2 regions of the Paraburkholderia sp. SIMBA_030 genome follow, and region 1 is predicted to be linked to the other one. Evidence: predicted binding sites of a transcription regulator. Region 1 holds the regulator's gene; the other holds the start of a gene.
What was found. Region 1 encodes LexA, which represses DNA repair genes until DNA is damaged. Its sites were predicted from a motif close to ACTGTATNNNNATACAGT; they were not measured.
Positions count from the first base shown of each region.

Region 2: SB772_RS32830 (PA0069 family radical SAM protein) is a predicted target of LexA. The motif match lies at 1,785-1,802, and genes of this name have one in related genera.

Region 1 covers NZ_JAWRXB010000004.1:249,096-260,179, reverse strand. Annotated here, with positions in the region: gene SB772_RS08680 (hypothetical protein) at 1-82, opposite strand, end outside; gene SB772_RS08675 (DUF3820 family protein) at 277-489, opposite strand; gene SB772_RS08670 (NADP(H)-dependent aldo-keto reductase) at 641-1,693, shown strand; gene SB772_RS08665 (hypothetical protein) at 2,158-2,580, shown strand; gene SB772_RS08660 (ABC transporter permease) at 2,668-3,495, opposite strand; gene nodI (nodulation factor ABC transporter ATP-binding protein NodI) at 3,570-4,484, opposite strand; gene SB772_RS08650 (universal stress protein) at 4,716-5,180, shown strand; gene SB772_RS08645 (DUF2939 domain-containing protein) at 5,213-5,866, opposite strand; gene SB772_RS08640 (hypothetical protein) at 6,019-6,366, opposite strand; gene lexA (transcriptional repressor LexA) at 6,440-7,090, opposite strand; gene SB772_RS08630 (sulfate ABC transporter substrate-binding protein) at 7,406-8,446, shown strand; gene cysT (sulfate ABC transporter permease subunit CysT) at 8,583-9,491, shown strand; gene cysW (sulfate ABC transporter permease subunit CysW) at 9,488-10,489, shown strand; gene SB772_RS08615 (sulfate/molybdate ABC transporter ATP-binding protein) at 10,489-11,084, shown strand, end outside.
Region 2 covers NZ_JAWRXB010000024.1:92,601-103,684, forward strand. Annotated here, with positions in the region: gene SB772_RS32820 (D-amino acid dehydrogenase) at 1-1,094, opposite strand, end outside; gene SB772_RS32825 (Lrp/AsnC ligand binding domain-containing protein) at 1,253-1,741, shown strand; gene SB772_RS32830 (PA0069 family radical SAM protein) at 1,851-2,981, shown strand; gene SB772_RS32835 (NINE protein) at 2,997-3,464, opposite strand; gene SB772_RS32840 (PQQ-dependent sugar dehydrogenase) at 3,658-4,758, opposite strand; gene rpsP (30S ribosomal protein S16) at 5,048-5,302, shown strand; gene rimM (ribosome maturation factor RimM) at 5,431-6,156, shown strand; gene trmD (tRNA (guanosine(37)-N1)-methyltransferase TrmD) at 6,181-6,948, shown strand; gene rplS (50S ribosomal protein L19) at 7,082-7,468, shown strand; gene SB772_RS32865 (CoA pyrophosphatase) at 7,561-8,268, shown strand; gene SB772_RS32870 (CobD/CbiB family protein) at 8,386-9,324, shown strand; gene SB772_RS32875 (DUF2007 domain-containing protein) at 9,413-9,733, opposite strand; gene rsgA (ribosome small subunit-dependent GTPase A) at 9,735-10,685, opposite strand; gene SB772_RS32885 (M48 family metallopeptidase) at 10,682-11,084, opposite strand, start outside.

The sequences.
Region 1 (11,084 bases):
GAAAGAACGCGATGACGGCGCTCACCGGCGACAGGTCGTGACCGATGAAATCCAGTAGAGCCATCAGACTGAAGTGAGGCATGGTCGAGGCGGGTTGTGCCACGTGCGAACGCTCGAACAAACGTGCGCAGGATGCGGGGGGGGCAAGCGAATTTAAGACCACGGCCTCGCGAGGGTCAAGGCAAAGTCTGTGCGAATTTGTACAAGCGTCAATTGCCTGTACGACAACTTTCATCCGGCTCTACCGTACTTCATTCCGTTTCCATGGCGACGCGCTCAGCGCTTGCGTAACGGCTCGATCAGCGACGACAGACCGTTGTGATCGATCTCATGCATCAGCGCCAGCAGCCGGCCGATTTCGCCAGGCGGGAAGCCTTGGCTTGCGAACCAGCTTAGATAGTGCCCGGGCAGATCCGCAATCAGGCGGCCTTTATATTTTCCGTAGGGCATCACGCGCGTGACCAGCAGTTCAAGGTGTTCAGGATTCATCGCAGGTGTTTCGACGGAAATTTCGACGCAAAGGATCGGCATGCCGACGGGGACGCCGCCCGCTGCTCCAGCATTTTAGCTGCGCTGCAGGCATCGCGCCGGCGTGGTAACTTCAGCGCTTTCCGTTCACACAATCAACAGGACAAGTTCGATGGAATACCGCAGACTCGGCGACACAGATGTGCAGGTTAGCCTGATTGGTCTCGGCACCATGACGTGGGGCGAGCAGAACACTGAACAGGACGCGCACGCGCAGATCGATTACGCGCTCGATCACGGCGTCAATCTGATCGACACCGCTGAAATGTACCCGGTGCCGCCGCGTCCCGAGACGCAAGGCTCGACCGAGCGCTACATCGGCACGTGGCTCGCGCAGCATCGCAGCGCGCGCGAGAAGATCGTGCTCGCCACCAAGATCGCCGGGCCGGCGCGTCAACCGCATAATCCGCGCCATCTTCGCGGCGCGGGCAACCAGTTCGATCGCAAGAATCTGACCGAAGCGTTGAACGATAGCCTCAAGCGCTTGCAAACGGATTACGTCGATCTGTACCAGTTGCACTGGCCGGATCGCAGCACGATGACGTTCGGCCGCCCCGCCTATCCGTGGGTCGACGATGCGTACACGGTGCCGATCGAAGAAACGCTGTCGGTGCTCGCCGAGTTCGTCAAGGAAGGCAAGGTGCGCCATTTCGGCGTGTCGAACGAAACGCCGTGGGGTGTCGCGCAGTTTCTGCGCGCAGCGGAAAAACTCGACTTGCCGCGCATCGTCAGCATCCAGAATCCGTATAGCCTGCTGAACCGTACGTATGAAGCCGGTCTGTCCGAATACGCGCATCGCGACAATATCGGCTTGCTTGCGTATTCACCGCTGGCCTTCGGCTGGCTGTCGGGCAAGTACGAAGGCGGCGCGCGTCCGGCGGGCGCCCGCATCTCGCTGTTCGAGCGTTTTCAACGCTACAGCAAGCCGCAAGCGATTCAGGCGACCACGCGTTACGTCGAACTGGCGAGGCGCCATGGCTTGTCGCCCGCGCAGTTCGCGCTGGCCTTCGTCAACAGCCGGCCGTTCCTGACCAGCAATCTGATCGGCGCGACCTCGCTCGAGCAGTTGAAGGAAAACATCGGCAGCGCCGAAATGAAACTCTCGCCGGAAGTGCTCGCGGAAATCGATGCGCTGCATGAGCTGCAGCCGAATCCGGCGCCGTGATGCAGTTGATCTGAAGTTGCGTTGCCCCGGCTTCGATGCCGCGGCAACGACGAGGTTTGATTCAGTTAAGCAGGCTTCAAGCGCGCTCAGCGGATTTTCAATGTCGAGCGCACCGCATACAGCGCCAGCAAACGCGCTAGCGCGCAGAACATCAGATCTGCATCTGCATGGCGGCTGATCGCCCGGGCCGCCGCCCACCGTGATATTGGCCGGCGCTCGGCGCACCGCATCGGGAATCGGCGGCGGGCGGCGAATTGAAAGGCAAATCTCCCTGCCGGAAGGCGAATCACGACCTAAACTGTGGTGACGGGGGCGGGCTGTATGGCTCGACTGGGCGGGTTGATTGCGCAGGTTGTGATGCTGCGATGCACACCGGTGGTACGATTCAGCCCAAAAAATGGAGAGAGGTACGCGGTGAATACGGCGTGCCGTCCACAACAGAGCGATAGGACTCAGGAAATCGAATGGCGCAACAAAAAACAAACCCAAAACTTGAACAGGCACTGACGCGCGGGGATCTTGCAATTCGCCAGGCAAATTCGGCGCGGGCGACTGCGCTGTTGCGCGCGTTGGGCAAGATGATCGTGGAGGCGTCGGCGACGATCGGCGTGGAAGCGTTCACGCTGATTCCTGACGGCGACAAGATTTACGATCCCGCCGATGGACTATGGCCACAGGAATTGCAGGTTTCGCTCGACGGTCCTGTCGAGGAGGCTGATCCTGATGAAGTTCGCACGGTGAGGTTGATTGCCGATGATCCTGCCACGGTGTTCAGGGTTGAATGGCAACGGGCCGATGGCAAGATCGGACGTCAGGATGGCGGGCCGTTTGCAACGGTGGCCTTTATTTCTGATGTGGATATTCCCTGGACGGATGACGAAGACTGATTTTTGCGCGTAGCGCCTGATTGGGGGCTTTGGTTTTGTTTTTTGCCTACGCGGCACAACAGGTGCCGCGTAGGCAAATAAAGAAACCTACTTCATCATCCTTCGTCGAAACAAAACGGCAGAAACAAGAAACCCACCGACAACATAAGCAACCAGCACAGCAACGTGTAAAACAGCCTCCTGAAGAGGCCGTCCAAGCATCGCGGGGCGAATAAGCTCGACAGCATGCGCCAGCGGCAAGACCTGAGTCACACCGCGTGCCGCAGCGGGCAACTGCGCGATAGGAAAGAAAACCCCGGACAACAGCAACATCGGCGTCAACACCAACGTCTGATAAAACATAAAAAAATCATACGACGGCGCCAATGCCGTCACTACCATCGCGATACTCGCGAACGCGAGCCCGGTCAGCACGATCACCGGCAACGCCAGCAACATCGACGGAAAATTCGCGTACCCCAACGCTCCCGCGACCAGCATGATGGCCACTCCTGACAACATCGATTTGCTGCCGGCCCACATCACTTCGCCCAGCACAATGTCGCCGAGCGTCAGCGGCGTATGCATGATCGCTTCCCACGTGCGCTGCACATGCATCCGCGAAAAGCCGGAATACATCGACTCGAAACTCGCCGACATCATCACGCTCGATGCCACCGTGCCCGCCGCCAGAAACGCAATGTACGACACGCCGTCGACGTGCCCAACCATCAGTCCAAGCCCGAAACCCAAACCAAACAGGTAGATCATCGGATCGGCAAGATTGCCGAACATCGAAGCAATCGCGAGCTTCCTCCACACCAGATAGTTGCGGCGCCATACCGCTATCCAGTTCACGGCGTTCGCGGGCAAAGCGGCGAAAGGCGCCTGCTTCGACGGCGTGTCGTCAGGGGTGTCGTAAGTGCGTGCGTCCATTGCTTGTCTCTTGCAGTGTCTTTATAGCTATAAGCGGCAGGTGGCCAGCGCCGGGCACGGCCAGCGTCAGTCCATCAGTCCTGCATCTCGCGGCCGGTCAGTCGCAGAAACACGTCTTCCAGATTTGCCGGACGATGCAGATAGCGCAGACCAGCGCGCTCCTTCAGGCATGCAAGCACCGGTTGCACGTCGTTCACGTAGCAGAACAGCGTCTCGCCACTAATCTCGGTTCGCTCGACCAGCGGCGCCAACTCGTCGCGCAACGCAACCGGATCGGGGCCGAAGATCTCGATCACGTCGCAGCCGATCTCGGATGCGATCAGTTCGCTCGGCGCACCTTCGGCGATCTTGCGTCCTTCCTCGATCACGCACAAACGGTGGCAGAGCCGTTCGGCTTCCTCCATGAAGTGCGTGGTCAACAGAATAGTTTTGCCGCGCGCGAGCAGCGAACGCAGCCGTTCCCAGATCAGATGGCGCGCTTGCGGATCGAGCCCGGTGGTCGGCTCGTCCATGATCAGCACGTCGGGATCGTTGACGAGCGCGCGCGCCAGCGTGAGCCGCCGCTTCATGCCGCCCGACAGTTCGCTCACGCGTGCATTCGCCTTGCTCTCCAGACGTGCGAATTCGAGCAACGACGGCACCATCGCGCGGCATTGCGCGGCGCTCAGGCCAAAATAACGGCCGAACACGAGCAGGTTTTCGCGGACAGTGAAATCGGGATCGAGATTGTCGAACTGCGGCACCACGCCGACGCGCGCTCGCGCCACCCGCGCGCGACCGGGAATCGGCTCGCCGCACAAGCGGATCGTGCCGGCATCCGGGGCGGCAATGCCGAGCAGCATGCGCAGCGTGGTGGTCTTGCCCGCGCCGTTCGGTCCAAGCAGACCGAAACATTCGCCGGCGTTCACATGAAACGACAGTCCATCGACGACCGTCTTTTCGTCATAGCTTTTCTTGACATGGTGGAATTCAATGGCGGCTTCAGACATGGATCGAATGATGCTCCGGGAAAAGACGCGAATGGCCGGTAAGGCCGCTCATTCTATGGCATCGGCGGTCAGGCGTTTGCCGCCACCTGGCCGCCGTACGCCTTTTCTTGCGCTGCGGCATAGCCTCGCCTCTCCTTGTGGCGCACTTAGCGTTTTCCATCCCTTGCAACCTGAATTGCGGCGCACCATGATTCATTTATGACCGCGTTCCCCGCGGTACGGGAGAAAACCATGGCGAGCTACCAGAAAATCCTACTCTGCTACGACGGCTCGCGCGAAGGCCGTAAAGCGCTGCGTTGTGGCGCCGATCTGGCGCTGGACCTGAAGGCGGAAACGCATCTGTTGTCGGTTGTCGACATGCGTTCGAGCATTGCACAAAGCGCGGGCCTGCTCACCGACGTGGCCTGCGGCAGCTTCGAGAAGACTGCTCGCGACATCCTGCAGGAAGGGGTGGACTGGCTCACCGAGCGCGGCGTCAACGCGCAAGGACATTTTGCGTTCGGTCATCCCATCGACGAGATTGCCAATCTCGCCAACGAACTGCATGTGGACCTGGTGGTGGTCGGCCACCGTTGCCGCACTGGCCTGTCGCGCTGGTGGATGGGCGCGGGGAATACGCCGCTGCTCGACCGGGTCTCCTGCAGCATTCTGGTGGCGTGTTCGTCCGCGCAGGAACAGCAGCAGGCGGCGGCTTGACGCCAGCAACATGAGCCGCGTCGACCGAACGATCAGTCGTTCAGGTCGACCGCGGCCAGCTTCCATGTGAACCAACCTTCGCGCCGCAAAATCGCGGCGTAGCGCGCGTCGCCCGCGCCGTGCTGATACCTGACGACGAATTCGTTGACACCGCGATAGCCGGCCGTGGTTTGCGGCGGTTGCGGCGGCGTGGCGCTGCTGGTTGCATTGCTAGTCGTGCTATTGGCGGTATGGCTTCCGGCAGAGGGCGCAGACGCAGCTGCGCCAGGGGCGTTTTGCGCGGCAGGCGGTGCAGGCGGCCGTTCGCCCGGTTCGCCACGCGGCGGCATGCCGTTCAGCAATGCAGCAACGCCGTCCGGTGTCGCATACGCGTCCACCAGCGGACCGATCAGCGCAACGCCGATCATCGCGCCGATCGCGGCGAATGGGTTGCCGTTGCCATGTGCGTTGAGCCGGCGTGTCAGCAAGCCGGTGACCTGCTGCTTCAGGCTCTCGCGCAACGCTGGAAAGTCGACATACTGATTGACGGTCTCCGCATCGCGCGCGTCCGCCGCGCGTTTCAGATTGTTCAGCGCAATATACGGCGATGCATAGCCGTATCCCAGCGCGGCCATCACCACAATCACAATCAGAACAACGATCAGCGGCCGTGTGGCGCCGCGTTTGGTGCGTGTAGAAACTGCCATCGAGTGGAGCTCTCTATCAAGGGTGGTCTAGCGTGGACCACGGCCACACGAAAACGATCCCACGCGATGCAATATCTGACGAGGCGCGAGCGGGGCAACTGAACAGCAACAGTGGGCCAACCGCAGGGCAACAACGCATCGCGCCCTACACCTCATGACTCGAACACCGCGCCGTGCACATTGGCTTCTTCAGCGATGCAGCGATCGATCATCCGGCACACGGCGTCTACCGTGCCGACCATGATCAGCCGCGATGGCCCGTGATAGACGCGCACCGGCGCGCGTCGCGCCGGCTCGGCCGTATTCAGCCCCGAATTCAACGACACGCGAGCGAAAGCCGGCAACGACGACGGCAAGCTCGACGCGCGCGATGCCGGTTCGTCGAATAGCGACGGAGAGTTGGCCGTGGACGCCTCGTTCAGCGAACAGGGCACCAGCTTGCGCAGATGGCGCAAACGGCCGAACTGGCGAAAAGGCAGCAGGCGGGCAAAGCGTTCCATGAGTCTCTCCAGGCGATTCAACGTAGGGGCAGCGACGCGTTGGCGTCGGGCAAGCGTTGGTAGAAGCGGGCGCTCAGAACTCGCCGGGGCGGATCAGCCCGACAGCGATGCCTTCCAGCGCGAAATCCGCACTGCCGGTCTGAACGAAGATGTTTTCGTAGTCGGGGTTCTCGGCGATCAGCTCGATGCCGTTCGGCCGGCGCTTCAAGCGCTTGACCGTCACGTCGTCGCCCAGGCGCGCGATGATGATCTGGCCGTCTTTCGCTTCGCTTTTCTTTTGCACCGCGAGCAGGTCGCCGTCGAAGATGCCGGCGTCGCGCATCGACAGCCCGCGAACTTTCAGCAGGTAGTCCGGCTTACTCGAGAACAGCGCCGGGTCGCACGCATAGTGCTGCGAGATATGTTCCTGCGCGAGGATCGGGCTACCGGCAGCGACGCGGCCAATCAGCGGCAGCGACAGTTGCATGATGCTGGCGTGTGGCAGCGTGAACTGATGCGGCGAATCTTCGGGGCCTGCCAGCAGACGAATGCCGCGCGACGCACCCGCCGCGAGTTCGATCACACCCTTGCGGGCGAGAGCCCGCAGATGTTCTTCGGCCGAGTTGGCCGAACTGAAACCCAGCTCGGCGGCGATTTCCGCGCGGGTGGGAGGGAAGCCGGTGCGTTCGATAGCCCGGCGAATCAGATCGAAAACCTGCTGCTGTCGTGCGGTGAGTTTGGTCATGGCGCCACTGTATGTATGAACAGGTGACTGTATTTTTATACAGTATTCACCGCAATTCAAGCTTTACTTTAAGTTCGTCGGTTGGGGTGGCGTTCCGGCGTCTCAAAAGGACGTTCCAACATCCGTTTTGGTGCCGCAACGCCTTATCCAGCTGCCATTACCACTTTTGCGTATTAAAGAATGAGGAAACATTATTTTTAATGATGAAAGCCCTTCGATAGACTGGCCTCCGAGTTGGCGCTCATGTGCACGTGACCGCGACGCAAAACAACACCACACGCTGTTTCAGCGGACTACAACGCGGAGAAAGTTGGCATGAACCATCAGGGCACGGGGCTGGCAGGCGAGACCAGAAAACTTATCGCGGCGCTCGCGTTCGGCGCGGCAACCGCAGTCGGCGTGATGGCGCAAGCGCACGCCGCCGATACGACGCTGCTGAACGTGTCGTACGACCCGACGCGCGAACTGTACCAGGACGTCAACCAGGCATTCGGCAAGGAGTGGAAAGCGAAGACGGGCGAGTCGGTCACCTTCAAGCAGTCGCATGGCGGCTCGGGCGCTCAGGCGCGTTCGGTGCTCGACGGTCTGCAAGCGGACGTCGTGACGCTGGCGCTGGCCTACGACATCGACGCGCTGGCCAACAAAGGTTTGCTGGACAAGGGTTGGCAAAAGCGTTTGCCGGACAACGCGTCGCCGTACACGTCGACGATCGTGTTCCTCGTGCGCAAAGGCAACCCGAAGCACATCAAGGACTGGGACGATCTGGCCAGGCCGGGTGTGTCGATCGTCACGCCGAATCCGAAGACGTCGGGCGGCGCGCGCTGGAACTATCTGGCTGCATGGGCATACGCCGAACATCAGCCGGGCGGCAACGATCAGAAGGCCAGGGAGTTCGTCGGCAAGCTCTATAAGAATGCCGGCGTGCTGGATTCGGGCGCGCGCGGCGCGACCACCAGCTTCGTGCAACGCGGCATCGGCGACGTGCTGATCGCGTGGGAAAACGAAGCGTTCCTGTCGCTGAAGGAATTCGGTCCGGACAAGTTCGAGATCGTCGTGCCGTCGGTGAGCATTCTGGCCGAGCCGCCGGTCGCGGTGGTGGACAAGGTGGTCGACAGGCACGGCACGCGCAAGCTGGCCGAAGCGTATCTGAACTTCCTGTATAGCGAGCAGGGCCAGGAAATCGCCGCGAAGAACTTCTACCGTCCACGTTCGAACAAGGTGCCGGCCGAGCTGACCGCAAAGTTTCCGAAGCTGAAGCTGTACACGGTGGACGACTCGTTCGGCGGCTGGGCGAATGCGCAGAAGACGCATTTTGCGGACGGTGGCGTGTTCGATTCGATTTACCAGCCGCAGTAAGACTGTCGATGCCTGAACCGGCATAGGTGGACAGATGCGGTAACCACTCGCCAGAAAGCGCGCTTGTCCAGCGCGCTTTCTGGCCAGCCGGAAGACAAAAAAAGCCGCAAGCATCAACCCTGAAAGAGTATCCAGCATGACGACGTTGACCTTCCGAAAACCGAGCGCGTTGCCCGGTTTTGGCCTGACGCTCGGCATCACGGTGGCTTATTTGAGCCTCGTGGTGCTGATTCCGCTCGCAGCCACTTTTCTCAAGACGGCGACGCTCGACTGGAGTCAGTTCGTGCGCGCGGTGAGTTCGCCGCGCGTGCTCGCGTCGTATCGGCTGACGTTTTTCTCGGCGCTCGGCGGCGCATTGATCAACGCGGTGTTCGGCTTCCTGGTAGCGTGGGTGCTGGTGCGCTACACGTTCCCGTTCAAACGGCTTGTCGACGCGGTGGTCGATCTGCCGTTTGCGCTGCCGACATCCGTCGCCGGTATTTCGCTTGCGGCGGTGTACGCCGGAAACGGCTGGATCGGGCAGTTTCTTGAACCGCTCGGCATCAAGGTCGCTTTTACGCCGGCCGGCGTGCTGATCGCGTTGACCTTCATCGGTTTGCCGTTCGTTGTGCGGACCGTGCAGCCGGTGCTCGAAGAGTTCGAGCGCGAGCAGGAAGAAGCCGCCGCGTGCCTCGGCGCATCGCGTTGGCTGACGTTCCGGCGCGTGGTGCTGCCGGCGGTGTTTCCGGCATTGCTGACCGGCTTCGCATTGGCGTTCGCACGGGCGCTCGGCGAATACGGTTCGGTGATCTTTATCGCCGGTAACGTGCCGATGAAGTCGGAAATCACGTCGCTGCTGATCATCACCAAGCTCGAACAATACGATTACGCCGGCGCCACTGCATTGGCGGTCGTGATGCTGGTCGTGTCGTTCCTGATGCTGTTATTGATCAATACATTGCAGTGGTATTTGCAGCGGCGCACGGGCCGCGGCGGGGCGGGCCCGGCGCCTGCCGCCGCGAGCGTCGCGGTGAGCGTTCCAGTGAGCGGCGGAGGTGTGCAATGAGCCGTGATACTGTCGATGCCGCAGCGATCGCCGCTGCGCGCGCGCCGCTCGACGTGGTTCGCCGTCCCGATCCGGTGACCGAGCCGCCGGTCGTGCGCTGGATTCTGACCGGCATCGCATTGCTGTTTCTCGCGCTGTTTCTGGTGGTGCCGCTGGTCGCGGTGTTCTATCAGGCGTTGAGCAAGGGGCTCGGCTTCTATCTGGAATCGCTCGCCGATCCGGATGCGCTTTCGGCGATCAAGCTCACCGTGATAACCGCCGCGATCGCCGTGCCGCTGAATCTGGTGTTCGGCCTGGCCGCGTCATGGTGTATCGCCAAATTCGAATTCCGTGGCAAGGCGCTCCTGACCACGCTGATCGATCTGCCGTTCTCGGTCTCGCCGGTGATTTCCGGTTTGATCTACGTGCTGATGTTCGGCGCGCAAGGCTGGTTCGGGCCATGGCTGCAAGCGCACAACGTTCAGATCATCTTCGCCGTGCCGGGCATCGTGCTGGCGACGATCTTCGTCACGTTCCCGTTCGTCGCGCGCGAACTGATTCCGTTGATGCAGGCGCAAGGCAACGACGAAGAAGAGGCCGCGCACGTGCTCGGCGCGTCGGGCTGGCAGATATTTCGCCGCGTCACGCTGCCGAACGTCAAATGGGGCCTGCTGTACGGCGTGATTCTGTGCAATGCGCGGGCGATGGGCGAGTTCGGCGCGGTCTCGGTGGTATCCGGCCACATTCGCGGACAAACCGACACGATGCCGCTGCACGTCGAAATTCTCTACAACGAATACAACTTCGCGGCGGCGTTCGCCGTGGCGTCGGTGCTGGCCTTGCTCGCACTCGTGACGCTCGGTCTGAAGCTGCTCGCCGAACGCCATATGTCGGCGGAACTGTCGGGCGCGCGCAATGTGCCCGCGTACGCGGGTCCCGTCATACCGCCGTCGTCGGCATCGTCCGCGAATACGGCGAAGGCGTTGCATCAGCACCCGGTCAAGCAAGGAGAGCTGTAATGGGTATCACCGTTCGTCACCTGCAAAAGCGCTTTGGCGATTTCGTCGCGCTCGATAACGTTTCGCTCGATTTCCCGCCGGGCGAACTGGTTGCGCTGCTCGGGCCGTCGGGCTGTGGCAAGACGACCTTGCTGCGTGTGATCGCCGGACTCGAATACGCGGACGGCGGCCAGGTCGTGCTGCAAGGCCAGGACGTCGCGACGGTCGGTGCGCGCGAGCGCGAAGTGGGTTTCGTGTTCCAGCATTACGCGCTGTTCCGTCATATGACGGTGTTCGAGAACGTCGCGTTCGGCCTGCGCGTGAAGCCGCGCAAGGAACGGCCGTCGGAAGCGGTGATTCGCCAGAAGGTGCATGAGCTGCTGAAGCTCGTGCAACTCGATTGGCTCGCGCAACGCTATCCGTCGGAACTGTCGGGCGGTCAGCGGCAGCGGATTGCCCTGGCGCGCGCGTTGGCCGTCGAACCGAAGGTGCTGCTGCTCGACGAACCGTTCGGCGCACTGGATGCGAAGGTCCGCAAGGAACTGCGCAGCTGGCTGCGGCGTCTGCATGACGATCTGCATATCTCGACGATCTTCGTCACGCACGATCAGGAAGA
Region 2 (11,084 bases), on a different contig from region 1:
ACGATCGGCGTGCCGTCCGGCGTCATCGGGCGCAGGCCGGTCCAGAAGGTGGCCTTCGACGTATCGCCGCCGCCCGGGAACAGGTCGTTCACGCACAGTTCGAGCGTTTCGCGGCGCGCCTGGCGCAACGACTCGTCGAAGCCGACGATCTCCGCCATGCCGCCGACGCGAATCCGGTCGTCGAAGCGCGTGATCGCGATCTTGTAGGTTTCGTCGAGCACGGTCGACACCGGCGCCGCCGCCGCGTTGATGATCGGCGCGGTGATCGAATAACCCTTGAGCGGATAGACCGGAATCTTCACGAGGCCGGACAGGAATCTGGTCGAGTACGAACCGAGCGCGACGACGAACGAATCCGCGCGCACCAGTTCGCTGCCGCACTGCACGCCGGCGATGCGCTCGCCCGCCATCGCGAGCGCATCGATCGGCGTGTTGTAGCGGAATTTGACGCCCAGTTGCTCGGCCAGCGCGGCGAGACGCGTGGTGAACATCTGGCAGTCGCCGGTTTCGTCTCCCGGCAGACGCAGGCCGCCCGTCAGCTTGTGCGAGACCGCGGCGAGCGCCGGTTCGGCCTGCGCCAGTTCGGCGGCCGACAGCAGTTCGTACGACACATTGGCGTCTTTCAGCACCGCGATGTCTTTCGCGGCACCGTCGAATTGTTGTTGCGTGCGGAACACCTGCAGCGTGCCGCCGGTGCGGCCTTCGTACTGGATACCGGTGTCGGCGCGCAGCGCTTGCAGACAATCGCGGCTGTATTCGGCGAGACGGACCATGCGGCCCTTGTTCACCGCATAACGCGACTCCGTGCAGTTCTGCAGCATCTGCCACATCCATTGCAACTGGAATTGCGTGCCGTCGAGGCGGATCGCCAGCGGCGCATGCTTCTGGAACATCCACTTGACCGCCTTCAGCGGCACGCCGGGCGCCGCCCACGGCGATGCATAGCCCGGCGAAATCTGGCCGGCGTTGGCAAAACTGGTTTCGAGCGCCGGGCCGGCCTCGCGATCGATCACGGTCACGTCATGACCCGCACGCGCCAGATAATAAGCACTCGTCACCCCGACGACGCCACTGCCCAAAACGACGACTCGCATGATTGCTCCGGAAAGATTTGAGGGCGGTGTGCTCGTCGATTCGTTTGGATTCGTTCGATTCACGAGGTGTAACGCGGTTCGCCCAGTGTTAACCGCTATACTATTAGCAGTCAGGTAGGTTTTGTTATTGTATTTTCAAGATTTTCAGCAAAAACACCATGCGTACACAGCGCCACCCGGTTCGCACCCTCGACAAACTCGATCGCAGGATCCTGCGGTTGCTGCAGGAGGACGGCCGCATGGCCATGAAAGACCTCGCCGAGCAGGTCGGGCTGTCGGTCACGCCGTGCATTGAGCGCGTCAAGCGCATGGAGCGCGACGGTGTGATCACCGGCTATCACGCGCGGGTGAATCCGGCGGAATTGGGCGCGGCGTTGCTGGTGTTCGTCGAAATCACGCTCGATCACAAAAGCGGCAACATGTTCGACCAGTTCCGCCGCGAGGTGCAGAAGATCCCCGAGGTGCTCGAGTGCCATCTCGTTTCGGGCGATTTCGACTATCTGATCAAGGCGCGTATCGGCGAAATGGCCGACTACCGGAAGCTGCTGGGCGACATCCTGCTGCAACTGCCCGGCGCGGTGCAGTCGAAGAGCTACGTGGTGATGGAAGAGATCAAGGAAACGCTGACCATCGCGGTCGGTGACTAAGCGGTGCGGCAGGGCGAGACTGGGCTCGACAAACGGCGTAAATACTGTATATTTATACAGGTATTCTGCGTCGTTTTTGTTTGCCGTCGTCGTTTTGCCCGTTCGAGCCGTGACCCATCCCGACACCGAATTTCCGATCGCTCCGCCCGCGCCTCGCAAAGGGCGCGGTGCGGTGACGAACCTGCAGGGCCGTTATGAAGTCGACCAGCGCGAGGCGGTGGACGACGGCTGGCTGCCATGCAGCGAGGACGAAGGGCCGAAGGTCTTGCGCACCCAGGTATTCGAAGAGCAGGCCAAGACCATTCTCACCCGCAATGCGTCGCCGGATATCCCGTTTAGCGTGTCGCTGAATCCGTACCGCGGCTGTGAACACGGCTGTATATATTGTTTCGCGCGACCCACGCATAGTTATTTAGGTCTGTCGCCCGGGCTCGACTTCGAAAGCCGCATCTACGCGAAGGTCAATGCGCCGGAATTGCTCGAGCGCGAACTGTCGAAGAAGTCCTATGTGCCGGAGCCGATTGCCCTTGGCGTCAATACGGACGCATGGCAGCCCGTCGAACGCGACTTGCGCCTTACGCGGCGGGTGATCGAGGTGCTCAGCGAGCGTGGCCAACCGTTTGCGGCGATCACAAAATCATCGCTGATCGAGCGCGATATCGATCTGCTCGCGCCGATGGCGGCGCGTGGGCAATTCATGGCGGCGATCACGATCACCACGCTGGATGCGGAGGTTGCCCGCACGCTCGAACCGAGAGCGGCCACGCCGTCGCGTCGCTTGCGCACGATTCGTACATTGAGCGAGGCGGGGATTCCGGTGGGCGTGAGCATCGCGCCGGTGATTCCGTTCGTCACCGAACCGGATATGGAGCGCGTGCTGGAAGCCTGTGCAGAGGCTGGCGCGAGCAATGCGAGCTATATCGTGCTGCGCTTGCCGTGGGAAGTCGCGCCGCTATTCAAGGATTGGCTCGCGGCGCATTTTCCCGATCGTGCGGATCGGGTGATGAGCCGCGTGCGAGATATGCGGGGCGGGAAGGACTACGACTCGTCGTTCGCGCATCGAATGAAGGGCGAGGGCTTGTGGGCGGATCTGCTCAAGCAGCGATTCCACAAAGCGGTGCGCCGTCTTGGTCTGAACGAGCGAGATCGCGGGATTCTGGATATGTCGCACTTTCGCCGTATCGAGCCGTTGCGCCCGGCGCAGCCGGTGCGCGACGATCCGCAACTCGATCTTTTTTAGCGCAGCGGCGGCGCGTTATTGCGACAGCGCTTTGGCCGCTTGCACCTGGCTTTCGAAGTATGTCTGGAACGAGATTGCGAGGCCCGTCATCAGCAGGAACGCGCCGATCAGCAGCGAAAAGATCACGACGAAAATGACTGTCCAGCCAGAGCGGCTCTTGCGTTGGGTTTGCGCGTTGAACTGCGCATCCCATTTTTCGTCAGGACGCAGGCCGTAGACGATCGCAGCGAGAAACGCCGCAAGCAGCGAAACTGCGCCGGGCAATGCCAGCGCCCACCCGAGCATCGAGGTGCGTTCGCTTGCCACCACCAGCATCGCGCCTGGAATGCCGATCAGCGTGCCGATCAGATGCGCCCAGCCGTAGATGTCGCGCAGTCCATAGAGATAGAAGCGATGTGCACCGAGGCTGCCGAAGAAGAACGCCAGCGCAGCGGTAATCGTCTTGGATCTGAAACGCGGGGAAGTCGAAGCAAGGGTGAACATGTAGGCGAGAGCAGAGTGACAGGCGGTCGAAAGGAGCGGAGCGCCGGTGGACGCGGACCGACGCGCATTCTACGCCCGCCGCGCGTCGGCGGTCACGCGACGTGCGGCCACATCCGCGGCGCGGGTGACGGGTCGGCGCCGATTTGCGCCAGCTTCGGCGCTTGTGTGCTCCGCGAGGAGGTCAGCGCACGGCTCACGGTGCTTTATACGTCACGCGATAGACCGCGCCCGCGTAATCGTCGCTGATCAGAAGCGACCCGTCGGGCATCGGCAGTACGTCGGCAGGGCGGCCCCATACCGCCTCACCTGGTTGAAGCCAGCCTTCGGCAAATACTTCCTGACGACCGTTGCTGCCGTCCGGACTGGCGATCACCCGTACGACGCGGTAACCGACCTTCGTGCTGCGATTCCACGAACCGTGCTCGGCGATGAAAATATTGTCGCGATAGGCGGCCGGAAACATCGGACCGCTGTAAAAGCGCATGCCGAGCGAAGCGACGTGGGCGCCGAGCTTGACCACTGGCGGGGTAAATGAGCTGCACGGGTGGTCTTTGCCGAATTCGGGGTCGGGCGTGTCGCCGCCATGGCAGAACGGAAAGCCGAAATCCATGCCGGCGCGCGGCGCGTGGTTCAGCTTGTCGTCCGGCGCGTCGTCGCCCATCAGGTCGCGGCCGTTGTCGGCGAACCACAGCTCATGCGTGACCGGGTGCCACGCGAAGCCGACCGTATTGCGTACGCCGCGCGCCACCACCTCGTAATGGCTGCCGTCCGGGTCCATTCGTCCGATCATTGCGAAGCGGTCGCGGTCTTTCAGGCAGACGTTGCAGGGCGCGCCTTGCGGCACGTACAGTTTGCCGTCGGGCCCGAAAGCGATGAATTTCCAGCCGTGGTGAGTCCCGGTGGGCAGTTTGTCGGTCACGACGACCGGCGTCGTTGGATCGTTCAGGTGGGCGTCGATCGCGTCGAAGCGCAGAATTTTCGACACCGCGGACACATACAGCGAGCCGTCCCGCCACGCGACGCCCGCCGGCATCTGCAGCCCGGAAGCGATCACATGGCGAGCCGTTACGCGCCCGTTCTGCAGTTCAAGCGCGTAGACGTGGCCGTCGAGGCTACCTATGTAGAGCGTACCCTTCGGCGAGAGCGCCATCGCTCGCGCGCTCGGCACCGCGTCCGACAATACCTCGATGTGGAAGCCGGGCGGCAGTTTGATGCGCTCGACCGGCAACGCGGCCAGCGCTGGCAGGGCGGTGGCGGCGAACCACAATGCTGCGACGATGCGTAGGGATTGCATGCGCGCGGCACGGGTGAAGCCGGTCGGCGGAGCTAATCGGGTAAAAACGGCAAAAAGGGTGAACAGCGGCAACGGCACAAGCGCGGCGAACAAAAAGGCAGGCAGCAGGCGGTCCACGGGCGCTCCGTCAGGTAATTCGGGCGTTTCCACGTTGTCTGGCGCGCCCGTCTGTATGGCCGGCGCAACCCCGTCGCCCAGTTTATCCCGGTAAGTGTTTGTTATGGCGTTGGTTTCCCGCTATAATCGCGTGTTTCAGTCGTTCCGCACCCCGGTTTTCAAGGATTTTAATATGGTCATCATCCGCTTGGCTCGTGGCGGCTCCAAGAAGCGCCCGTTCTACAACATCGTCGCAACTGATTCGCGTAACCGTCGTGACGGCCGCTTCATCGAGCGCGTTGGCTTCTACAACCCGGTCGCTACGAAGGGTGAGTCGCTGCGTATCGCTCAAGACCGCCTGACGTACTGGCAAGGCGTTGGCGCACAACTGTCGCCGACCGTCGAGCGTCTCGTGAAAGAAGCGCAGAAGGCGCAGCCGGCTGCTTAATGGTAGCTGGATACGTATCGTCGTCGGTTCGGCCGGCGGCTCGCGCAGCTTGCGTGAGCAGTCCGATGCGCGAGTTATTTTGCAGTTCGTGCTGAAGCAGGCGTCGAAGTTTGCAGCGAGGTTCTCTCATGTCCGAGCGTGATTCCGGCAGTTCAGGTCTCGCCAAGGCGGCTCCGCGCGCGAAGACGTCTGATCAGGCGCCGTTCGGTGCATTCGTCCGCAAGCCGGTCGAACGGGCCGAAGGCAAGGCGAAAGCCAATGTTGCAAGCGCTGGTTCCAACGCAGCAGAAATGCGCGCGGAAACGGCGGAAAGCTGGCCGGCCGATGCGGTCGAGGTCGGCGCAATCGTCGACGCTTATGGCCTCAAAGGCTGGGTCAAGGTAGCCGCGCATGCGGATGCCGGCCACGGCGGCGATGCGATGCTGAGCGCGAAGCGCTGGTGGCTCATGAAAGGCCACGAGCGCAAGTCGGCGCCGTCTCTGCAGGCGAAAACGCATAGCGACAGTGTGGTTGCCCATCTGGGCGGCGTCGCTGACCGCGATGTGGCGCTGGCACTGCGCGGCTCCCGCGTCTATATCAGCCGCAGCGAATTCCCAGCCCTCGAGGCCGACGAATTCTATTGGGTCGATCTGCTCGGCCTGGATGTGATGAACGTTGCCGGGGTCGCCCTCGGCAAGGTTGCAGACATGATCGACAACGGCGCGCACTCGGTGTTGCGCATCGAATACCCGGCCACCGATAAAAGCGGTAAGCCGGTCACCGGCGAGCGTTTGATCCCGTTCGTCGGCGTCTTTGTCAAAACGGTGGATCAGGCGGCGAAGCAGATCATCGTCGACTGGGAAGCCGATTACTAAATGAGTCGCTGACCGGAGAGAGCGATGCAGTTCGATGTCGTTACGCTCTTTCCCGACATGTTCCGTGCGCTGACCGACTGGGGTATCACCAGCCGTGCGGCGAAGCAGGAGCGCTACGGTTTGCGTACGTGGAATCCACGTGATTTCACTACGGATAACTACCGCACGATCGACGATCGCCCGTACGGCGGCGGCCCCGGCATGGTCATGCTGGCCAAGCCGCTCGAAGACGCGATCAGCGCGGCGAAAGCGGCGCAGGCGGAGCAGGGCATCGGCGCCTCGCGCGTCGTGATGATGTCGCCGCAAGGTGCCACGCTGAATCACGATCGTGTTATGCAGTTTGCTGCCGAGCCCGGTCTGATTCTGTTGTGCGGGCGCTATGAAGCGATCGATCAGCGTTTGCTCGACCGCGTCGTCGACGAAGAAGTCAGCCTCGGCGACTTCGTGCTGTCAGGCGGCGAGTTGCCTGCCATGGCGTTGATGGACGCCGTCGTGCGCCAGTTGCCCGGTGTGTTGAACGATTCGCAATCGGCGGTGCAGGACAGTTTCGTCGACGTGCTGCTGGATTGCCCGCATTACACGCGCCCGGAAGAATACGCCGGCGTACGTGTGCCCGATGTGCTGCTCGGCGGCCATCATGCGGAAATCGAAGCGTGGCGCCGGCGTGAAGCGTTGCGCAACACGTTGAATAAACGGCCCGATCTGATCGTGAAGGCCAGAAAGAACAAGATGTTGAGCCGTGCCGACGAGGCATGGCTTGCGAGTCTCGCGAAGGAAGCGTCGAAGGCGTAAAGCCTTGGTCTTTCGAGCGGACATAGGCGGCGCCGCACATGCGTGTACGGCGCCTGATGTGAACCCATCCTCTATCGGGGCCGTCGCCGCAAGGCAGGTACGAACGCCGACAAGATGGACTTAGGAGTAAGTGATGAATCTGATTGCAAAACTCGAGCAGGAAGAAATCGCGCGCGCCCTCGGCGAGAAGACCATCCCCGAATTCGCCCCCGGCGACACGGTGATCGTCAGCGTGAATGTGGTTGAAGGTACGCGTAAGCGTGTTCAGGCTTACGAAGGCGTCGTGATCGCCAAGCGTAACCGTGGTCTGAATTCGTCGTTCATCGTCCGCAAGATCTCGTCGGGCGAAGGCGTCGAGCGTACGTTCCAGACGTACTCGCCGCTGCTGGCAAGCATCGTCGTGAAGCGTCGTGGCGATGTGCGTCGTGCGAAACTGTACTACCTGCGCGACCGTTCGGGCAAGTCGGCCCGGATCAAGGAAAAGCTGGTCTCGAAAGACCGCGCTGCTTCCCAAGCGTAAATGCTGTAAGAAAAAGCACCCTTCGCGGGTGCTTTTTTGTTTGCTAGGTCAAAATAGAGGCATGCCCCTATCCGCTCGTTCCGAGAGACCCGTTGACCCGCCCTGTCTTTGAGCCTGAAACTCTGCCTGTCGAAGCGACGGGCGCCGATCTGCCACCGGTGGCTGCCGGGCGTCTGACGCCCGATGGCCTGCGCGCGCGGTTCGAGCAGCGTCTCTCCTGGACGCCCGAGCCGGTTATCGAAGCGCCCTGGCGTGACACCCATGCCGATCCGCGCGTCGCCGCGGTACTGGTGCCGTTGGTGGTCCGCGATAACGGCTTGACCGTGCTGCTGACGCAGCGCGCCGACCATCTGAACGATCACGCCGGCCAGGTGAGCTTTCCAGGCGGCCGCCACGAACCATTCGATGCCGACACCATCGCCACCGCGCTGCGCGAAGCAGAGGAAGAGGTCGGTCTCGATCCTTCACGCGTCGAGATTCTCGGTGCGTTGCCCGACTATCTGACGGGCACCGGTTTTCGTGTGACACCGGTGATCGGCCTCGTGCATCCGCCGTTCACTTTGAAAGCCGATTCGTTCGAGGTGGCCGAAGTCTTCGAAGTACCGCTTGGTTTTCTGATGGACCCGGCGCATCACGAAGAGCGCGTGTTCCGTTGGGAAGGCGGCGAGCGCCGCTTTTTTGCGATGCCGTACCCGCGTGCGGCATCGGCGGATATCGGGAATCAGACGGGCGGCCATCATTTCATCTGGGGCGCGACAGCCGCGATGCTGCGCAACTTCTATCGTTTCCTCGCGGCGTGAGCCGCACCAGGGGCCGTGCAGTTGTTGGCTGTTTGTCAACGTCTGCGCTCAGACTCATCCGACCCTGTGCTATCGTTATAAAACAATTGTAAAAACTCGAAAAGCACGGCGCATCGCATGACTTTTTTCTCTGTATTGCTGGCTCTGATCATTGAACAGGTGCGCGCGCTGTCGCCGAACAATCCGGTGTCGGCGTTGCTTCAATACCATGCGGAGTCGGCGGCGCACGGATTCGATGCCGGCAAGCCCAAGCATGGCTTGCTCGCGTGGCTGGTGGTGGTGGTGCCGTGGACGCTGGCCGTCGCGCTTGTCTACTACGTGCTGTACCACATTCACTTTGCGCTCGCCTTCCTGTGGAACGTCGCGGTTCTTTACTTCACGCTCGGCTTCCGGCAGTTCAGCCATTACTTCACCGATATCCACCTCGCGTTGAACAACGACGATGTGCCGCGCGCGCGTGAAATTCTCAACGAATGGACCGGTCTCGATACGGTCGATTTGCCGGTCAGCGAGATCGTCCGTCATACGCTGATCCATGCAGTCGTCGCGTCGCATCGGCATGTGTTCGGTGTGTTCTTCTGGTTCCTGATTCCGGTCGGGCCGGCGGGCGCTGTGCTGTATCGGATCGCCGAATATCTGGCGCGCACGTGGGCACGGCCGGTCGACGATCGTACCGTCGCGTTTTCGAGCTTTGCGCAGCGGGTGTTCTTCGTGATCGACTGGGTGCCGTCGCGGCTGACGTCGCTCGGGTTTGCGATCGTCGGCAATTTCGAAGACGCGATTTATGCATGGCGCAACCATGTGCGTCAGTGGCCGGATGCGAACGACGGCGTGTTGCTCGCCGCGGGCAGCGGGGCGCTAGGTGCGCGTCTGAGCGGCCCGCTGGCCGAGCCGTCGAGTCTGGACGCGCTTGCCACCGGCGACGGCGGCCCGATGCAGGTCGGCGACGACTGCACGCCGCGCACGCTGCAATCCGCAGTCGGCCTGGTGTGGCGCGCGGTGGTGCTGTGGATGATCTTGCTGTTGATGCTGACGATCGCGGTATGGCTGGCTTGAGCGCCGCAAGCCGACACTAGCGCAGCCGCATAAAAGAAAGGCCGGGCAAAAACCCGGCCTTTCTTTTTGTCAACTCGGTAACCCTGCTTTACCCATCGAACGGATCGCGCGCCGTCCCACATTGCCAGCACACCGTGAACTGCGCTTCGAGCGTCTCGCCGCAATGCCCGCAGCGCCACGTTGGCGCGTCCGCCGCCGGCCCATGCGAGGCCGCTTCGATCAAGCGCCGGGCCAGCGCCTCATCGCGCTCGTCGACGAGCCACAACTCGGGCGCGCACTGATCCGCCGGGATATCGCCGAGCGCACCGTTCAGATAACGGTTGTGCAACTCGCAGGCGATGCCCGCTGCCGCCAGCAGGTTGACCCAATGCTGTCCGATGATCAGGTTCGGCGCGCGCATCAATTTCATTTCAGCGCACGATCTGACTGGCTTCGTGCACGAGTTGCGCGTAAAGCGCATGCCGTTCGCGCCGGATGCGGCCATCCGCGAGCGCTTCGAGAATCGCGCAGCCCGGCTCGTGCAAGTGATGACAGTTGTAAAAGCGGCAGTTCGCCAGCAGCGGACGAAACTCGGGAAACGCGCGTTCGAGCCGGCCTTCGGTCAGGTGATGCAGGCCGAATTCCTGGAATCCCGGCGAATCGATCAACGCGCCCCCATCGCCGTCTGGACCGCCCGGTAACGGATAGAGCCGCGTGAAGGTCGTGGTATGACGCCCGCTGTTCAGCGCGGTCGAAATTTCGCGGGTCGCGACTTCGGCGTCTGGAATCAGCAGATTCACCAGCGTCGATTTGCCCATCCCGGACTGGCCGAGCAGCAACGTGGCATGGCCATGCAGATGCTCGATCAAAGCGGCGCGGGCGGCGTCAGGCTGCGTCTTGATCGACACTTCGACCACCGTGTAGCCCAGCGCGCGATAGCGTTCGAGCCGCGCCCGCGCGCCTTCCAGTTCAGCGACAACGTCGATCTTGTTCAGCACGATCAACGGCTTCAGTTCGTTCGCTTCGGCGGCGACCAGTGCGCGGCCGAGCAGGTCTTCGCTGAAATGCGGCTCGGTGGCGAGCACGATCAGCAGCTGATCGAGATTCGCGGCAAATAGCTTCGACTTGTACTGATCCGAGCGATACAGCAGATTGCGCCGTTCGCCGATCTCGACGATCACGCCCTGGTCTGCCGAGGTCGGCTCGTAGATCACGCGATCGCCAACTGCCACTTCGCTGCGCTTGCCGCGCGGGAAGCATTGCAGCATCGCGCCGCCGTCTTCGGGGGCGACCAGGTAGTGTCGCCCGTGGGCGGCGATCACCAGGCCGCCCACGCGCGTGCTGGACGGCGCGCGCGCCGCTTTCGGGGAGCGGCCGCTCATGCGTGCCGCAGCAGACGGTCGATCCGCTGCGACGCCGGCGGATGCGAATAGTAGAACGCGGTGTAGAGCGGATCGGGCGTCAGCGTGGACGCGTTGTCCTCGTACAGCTTGACGAGCGCGTTGACGAGGTCTTGCGCATCGGTTTGCGTCGCGGCGAACGCGTCGGCTTCGAACTCGTGCTTGCGCGAGCTGAGGCTGCCGAGCGGCGTGACGAAGAACACGAACACCGGCAGCGCGAGGAAGAACAGCACCAGCGCAAGGCCGCTATTGCCGCCTATTAGCGACGGCCGCACGCCCAGCCCTTCGTAGAACCACACGCTTTCGTTGAGCCAGCCGAGCAGGGCGAGCATCACGAGGCTGAGCGCAAACGTCACGAGCATCCGTTTGATCACGTGACGG